3 regions of the Pseudoalteromonas sp. NZS100 genome follow, and region 1 is predicted to be linked to each of the others. Evidence: predicted binding sites of a transcription regulator. Region 1 holds the regulator's gene; each other region holds the start of a gene.
The links. The regulator sigma-54, encoded in region 1, starts transcription at its own class of promoters, with help from an activator protein. The targets are predictions, from matches to a motif close to GTTGGCACGNNNNTNGNNT.
Positions count from the first base shown of each region.

Region 1 (2,278 bases):
AAATTTATACTACTGGATGAACCGTTTGCCGGTGTTGACCCTATTTCGGTATTAGATATAAAGAAAATAATAGAACATCTTAAAAATCGTGGGATTGGTGTATTAATTACCGACCATAACGTAAGAGAGACCCTTGATGTTTGTGAAAAAGCCTACATTGTTTCTCATGGGGAGCTGATTGCATCAGGTACTCCAGAACACGTATTAAATGATAAAACAGTACGCGATGTTTACTTAGGCGAGCAATTTAGGCTGTAACATTTACGCCATGTCTTTAAGCATCTGCTAGTATTAATTATAACAACATAAAAGGATTGTTAGAGATACATGAGGCAATCACTACAGCTGCGCATGGGCCAGCAACTTACAATGACTCCACAGTTGCAACAAGCTATTCGTTTGTTGCAACTCAGTACATTGGATCTCCAGCAAGAAATACAAGAAGCTCTCGACAGTAATCCACTATTAGAGGTTGAAGAGGCAGACTATTCTGAAGACGCTGCTGGTAAAAACGAGCAAAAAGCTGATACCGATGACATAACTGTTAGCGCATCTGCTGACGATGCTCCGAGCGAATACGAACAAGATACTGGTGAAGCACTTGCAAAAGACACGCTAAGTGACGACATGGCTATGGATGTTAGTTGGGATGAGTACATGAGTGCCGCTCCTGCAGCCTCATCAGGTCCAATGCCTGAAGACGAATCAATATACCAAGGCGCCTCTACTGAAACGCTCCATGAGTATTTAATGTGGCAATTACAACTAACACCATTTAGCCCTACCGATGAAGCCATCGCTATTGCGATTGTAGAGGCCGTCGATGATTCAGGTATTTTAACTCTCAGTTGCGAAGAAATTTTAGAAAGCTTTAATCAAGAAAACGAAGATGATAACGAAGTTGAACTTGATGAAATTGAAGCGGTATTAAAACGCATCCAACTGTTTGATCCTGTTGGTATTGCTGCACGTAGTTTACAAGAGTGTTTGTGTATTCAGCTTAATCAATTTGATAAAGAAACACCTTACATTAATGAAACGAAAATGATTTTAACCGAGCATATTGATCTATTAGCAGCTCGCGACTATCGTACATTAATGAAAAAAACTAAGCTCAAAGAAGAAGAGCTTAAAGAAGTAATGACACTAATACATACTCTCAACCCAAAACCTGCAGATACTATTGTAAGGGAAGAATCTGAGTATGTTATTCCTGATGTGTCAGTTAAAAAAATTAAAGGCCGCTGGGTTGTTGAATTAAACCCAGATAGCATGCCTAAAATTCGTGTTAATAGCCAATACGCGGCAATGTCTCGCACTGTAAAATCAAGTGGTGACAGCCAGTTTATTCGCTCACATTTACAAGAAGCTAAATGGTTTATTAAAAGCTTAGAAAGTAGAAACGACACGCTATTAAAAGTTACTAATTGTATTGTTAAGCAACAACAAGGCTTTTTTGAACATGGCCCTGAAGCCATGAAACCAATGGTTTTAAATGATGTCGCTGAAATGGTAGAAATGCACGAATCGACAATTTCACGCGTAACTACTCAAAAGTACATGCATACACCCCGTGGTATATTTGAGCTTAAATACTTTTTCTCAAGCCATGTAAGTACTGAAAACGGTGGTGAATGTTCATCTACAGCAATACGTGCGCTTATCCGAAAATTAATCGCAGCAGAAAACTCAGCAAAACCATTGAGTGATAGCAAAATAGCGGATATATTGGCTGAGCAAGGAATTAAAGTAGCAAGACGTACAATCGCAAAATACCGCGAATCTCTTGCTATTCCACCGTCAAATCAGCGTAAAAGTCTGATTTAAGACGCTAAACTAAGAGGGTAATGCTTATGCAACTAAACTTAACTGGTCGTCACGTAGAATTAACCGATTCACTAAGAGACTATATTAATACTAAATTTGCGAAGCTTGAAAGACACTCTGATCATATAAATAATGTTCATGTCATTCTCGATGTAGAAAAATTAAATCAAAAAGCAGAAGCCACAATACACGTAAGCGGTGCTGAGCTATTTGCCTCTACAGAACATCAAGATATGTATGCCGCTATTGACTCGTTGATCGACAAGCTCGATCGCCAAGTAATCAAACACAAAGAGAAGCTTGCTCGACACTAATATGATGAAATTAAGTTCACTTATATGCCAGGACTGCAGCAAAGCTGCGGTCCTTTTTAATAGCAAAAAAAGAATTTTAGAGTTCATTAGCGAACTTGCTCACGACAAACTTCCGTATTTACCGCAACAAGATATTC
Region 1 is NZ_JADYWM010000001.1:170,010-172,287, forward strand. Features, by position in the region: gene lptB (LPS export ABC transporter ATP-binding protein) at 1-258, shown strand, start outside; gene I6E69_RS00840 (RNA polymerase factor sigma-54) at 328-1,827, shown strand; gene hpf (ribosome hibernation promoting factor) at 1,854-2,141, shown strand; gene ptsN (PTS IIA-like nitrogen regulatory protein PtsN) at 2,146-2,278, shown strand, end outside.

Region 2 (2,278 bases), on a different contig from region 1:
AATGGTGCGGGCAAGTTGTTGCTCGCGGCCATGTTTAAGGCGTTCGCGCTCTAAGCGTTGGCTTACACCAAAGCCCATATCTTGCATAATTATGTCGGAGCCAGATGCAGGGCCTTGCTCTAACCCTTCGCGGGTCATTAGCAATTTAATGTTTTGGTATTCGCTTTCATCAACCGATACAACATTGCCATCAAGTTGATATTCAATTTTTTGCGCATCTAAAAAGTCTAATGTTTGAATAAGCTCTTCTGTTTGCATTTTGCCTAACGGGCGCATATCTGGCTGACGAGCCCAAATAATAATAAAAATCGCGATAGCTAAACAAATAGCCAATGCTATAACCAATGTTACTTGGCGCAATACATCAACACCATTTAAAGCACTTAAGTAGCCTGACTTTTGTTCTTGTTGATCATCACCACCACCACTTTGGTCAATACCGCCACCAGCAAGTGCTAGGTCTGTAGATTGGTTAGATTGCGCCACAATAATTCTCCACTACCTAATTAAACAGGCATGTTCATGATTTCTTTATAAGCTTCAACAAGTTTATTACGAACCTGTACTGTAGCCTCAAAAGCAACTGATGATTTTTGAGAAGCAATCATCGCCTCAGCAAGGGATACACTTCGATCCCCCATCTCAACTGCTGTTACTTTTTGCGCGGCATCTTGTTGTAACCCGTGCACTGAATTTATTGCATCACTTAGCATGTCGCCAAATTGTGCTGTAGAAGTAGACTGCACCTGAGTTGGCAGTTTATTAGTTTGATTATTACGGCCGGCTTCTAAAGCCATTGATTGCATTTCTTGAAATACAGCACTGTTTTGAATTTTCATAATTTATCTCTGACACGCAGTGAACTCTTATAAGTAATAAAGCACAAAGCATGCCAAATAATTAATCATTAAAATACAGTAGGTTAACTTTAATTTGTGTGAGTCAGAGTTTTGACAACCCTAAGCTCGCAGCGCAAACTTAGGGTTTATAGGAGGTTATGCAGGAAGTGAAATACCTAAATCGCGCATTTGCGCTAGTTTATAACGTAAAGTTCGTGGGCTTATACCCAACGTTTCAGCAACGTCTTTACGCTTACCTTGGCAACGTGCAAGGGTTTCTAAAATAATACGATGCTCTTTGTCTTTAAGCTCATCTTTATAGCTACCGGTATCTGCCGCTAGCAAACCTTGATTAGGCTCATCCTCAGCATGCGATTTTTCATCATAATATGCAGAGCTTAACGTGCTTTTATCAACACCTTTATCTGCGTGAGCTAATTCTGTTGGCGATACTGTTAGCGCTGGTGCCAATGAAGGCTCCATAACAAAGTTATTAGATACTAAGTTTTCGATAAAAATAGCATGCTCGTTTATTGTATTACCCGTGCGCAGTATAAGTGCACGCTGTATAACATTATCAAGCTCGCGCACATTACCAGGCCACGCGTGAGCCAGTAACTTTTGCTCAGCAGCTTTATCTAAATACGCCATAGGCTCTTTGCTTTTACTTATATGGCGCTCAATTAAATGCTTAGCCAATACAATAATATCGCCAGGGCGTTGGCACAATGGTCGCCACATAAGTGGAAAAACATTAAGCCTGTAATATAAATCTTCTCTAAACTGATTCTCAGACACAGCTTCTTTTAAATCACGATTACTGGTTGCCAAAATACGTACATCGAGCTGAATTGTTTTACGCCCCCCTAAACGCTCAACTTCACGCTCTTGCAGTACGCGTAAAAGTTTAGCTTGAAGCCCTAAATCCATTTCAGTAATTTCATCAAGTAAAATAGTACCGCCTTGTGCTTGCTCAAACTTACCCGGACATGCTTGAATCGCCCCCGTAAAAGCCCCTTTTTCGTAACCAAATAACGTGGCTTCGAGCATATTTTCAGGAATAGCCGCGCAGTTAATCGCTACAAATGGCTCATTACATCGGCTCGACTTATCATGAATATAACGCGCAAGTACTTCCTTACCTGAACCACTTGGGCCAAGTACCATTACACTTGCATCAGAGCGTGCTACTTTACTTGCAAGCTCCAATAATTGAATACTAGTTGGATCAGCAACAATGGGGCCGTCGGTTTCTTTTGCTTTTTCAGGCAAATAACGGCTCACCATATTTAACAGCACTTCAGGTGCAAATGGTTTTGCCATGTAGTCAATTGCACCTAGGCGCATGGCCTCTACCGCATCGTCAATTGTGGCATACGCCGTCATCATCAATACAGGTAAATCAGGGTGGTTTAATTTAATACTGCGTAGTAAATCCA
Region 2 is NZ_JADYWM010000003.1:296,833-299,110, forward strand. Features, by position in the region: gene fliF (flagellar basal-body MS-ring/collar protein FliF) at 1-486, opposite strand, end outside; gene fliE (flagellar hook-basal body complex protein FliE) at 507-839, opposite strand; gene I6E69_RS04795 (sigma-54 dependent transcriptional regulator) at 996-2,278, opposite strand, start outside.
Region 2: fliE (flagellar hook-basal body complex protein FliE) is a predicted target of sigma-54. The motif match lies at 879-897, and genes of this name have one in related genera.

Region 3 (2,278 bases), on a different contig from region 1:
CGCGCAACAAGTAAAGTGTACTCATCATTTAACTTAGATTCACGAGAAACTCAACCTACAGTAACTCCTTTTGATTCAAGTACGAGTGCTTCTTATAATAGTTCTACATCAACTACAGTTTATGACTCATTAGGTGAGCCACATGTTTTACAGCTTTTCTTTGTAAAGCAAGACCCAACGACAACACCAAATCAATGGCAAGTTTATGGAACTTTAGACGGGAAAAATTTTGGGACAGATGGAGTTGAAACAGTCGCAGGTTCACATACTCCTATAGATACTTTTGAATTTACATCAGCAGGTTTGCCTAATGTAACATCACCGGCTACAACTTTTGATGATATAGACTTATCTTCTGATGCGACTACAGGTTTGACTTCTCTTTTGACTAATGGTGCAAGTTTTCCTGATGATGTGTCAGTCAGTTGGCGTGATGAAGCGGGAACCAGTAATAAAGTTCCCACTCAGTATGCAGGTAACTTTGAAGTAAAAGCGCTTGAGCAAGACGGTGCTACTGTTGGCCGTTTAGCCGGTATTGATATTGGTACTGATGGTAAAGTAGTTGCATCTTACAGTAATGGTGACTCAACTTTTCTAGGTCAAGTCGCTATGGTTCGTTTTTCTAACTCACAAGGCTTACAGCAAGTCGGTGATACCGCTTGGAAAAAAAGTTTAACATCTGGTGATCCAATTGCAGGCGAACCAGGATCAGGTACTTTAGGATCGATCAATTCATCAGCGCTTGAGCAATCAAATACAAACCTTACTAATGAACTAGTAGACTTAATTACTGCACAGCGTAATTACCAAGCAAACTCACGTGCGCTTGAAGTTAACTCAACTATTCAGCAAAGTATTTTGCAGATTCGATAAGCTAAACCCCATTAAATATATTAGGCTGCACTTTTGCAGCCTTTTTTGTAAGTCCTCTTTGTAAGCCCTTCTAAAAACCTCTCAATGTTGCGTCAAATTTAATCTGGCACCTATTTTGCATTTATAAGTTCAGAGATTTTTTATGTGAGTCGATACTATGGACAAAATGGTCTACATTGCGGCCTCTGGCGCTAAGCAAAGCCTACAAGGGCTTGCGCTTAAAGCCAATAATTTGGCGAATGCAAATACAACAGGATTTAAAGCTGACTTTGCCCAGGCGCGTTCTATGCAAGCGTTTGGCGAAGGTTTGCCTACACGTGTATTTTCAATGCAAGAGCGTCCGGGTTCAAACATGGTATCGGGTGGCATTGTGCAAACCGGGCGAGACTTAGATATCGCAATGAGCGATAACGCATGGCTTGCTGTGCAAGATGCCTCCGGTAATGAAGCTTACACAAAAGTGGGTACGTTAAACGTTACTGCTCAAGGCATGCTTGTAACCAGTCATGGTCGTCAAGTTATTGGCGAAGGGGGACCTGTAATTTTACCCGTCCCAGTCGAAAAAATAGGGTTTAGCCAAGATGGCGCTATTCAAGTTCGACCACAAGGCGCTCCCGCTAACTTTTTAGAAGAAATCGACACGCTTAGAGTGGTAGAAGCAAATAGCTCACAGCTCGAAAAAGGTAACGACGGTTTATTTAGACCAAAAGCAAATGTAACAGTAGATACCTCTGCCAATGTAAAAGTTTTAAGTGGTTCGCTTGAAATGTCGAATGTGAATCCGGTTCACGAAATGGTCGACATGATAAGCCACCAGCGCCAATTTGAATTACAAGTGAAATTAATGAAAACAGCTGAAGAAATTGACGAGCGTCAAGATCAGTTATTACGCATAGTTTAACTTTAAAGTGAGGACACGATTATGAATCCAGCATTGTGGATCAGTAAAACTGGGCTAGACGCTCAACAAACCGATATATCGGTTATCTCAAATAATTTAGCGAATGCGAGTACCGTAGGTTACAAAAAAAGCCGCGCTATATTTGAAGATTTACTTTATCAAAATATTAATCAACCGGGTGGTCGTTCATCGCAAGATACCGAAATGCCGTCGGGCTTAATGTTAGGTGCGGGTGCTAAAGTTGTAGCTAACCAAAAAGAGTTTACGCAAGGCAACATGTTGACCACCGAAAACTCACTAGATTGGATGATTTCTGGCGAAGGTTTTTTTGAAGTACTGCAACCAGATGGCAATATTGCTTACTCACGCAATGGTCAGTTTACTACTGATGGCGATGGACGAATTGTAACATCGGGCGCAGGTTACGTTATTCAGCCAGAAATGAATGTACCTGATGACGCGCAATCAATTACGGTTTCGCAAGACGGCGAAGTATCTGTGCGT
Region 3 is NZ_JADYWM010000003.1:331,448-333,725, reverse strand. Features, by position in the region: gene flgE (flagellar hook protein FlgE) at 1-873, shown strand, start outside; gene I6E69_RS04955 (flagellar basal body rod protein FlgF) at 1,031-1,774, shown strand; gene flgG (flagellar basal-body rod protein FlgG) at 1,796-2,278, shown strand, end outside.
Region 3: I6E69_RS04955 (flagellar basal body rod protein FlgF) is a predicted target of sigma-54. The motif match lies at 976-994, and genes of this name have one in related genera.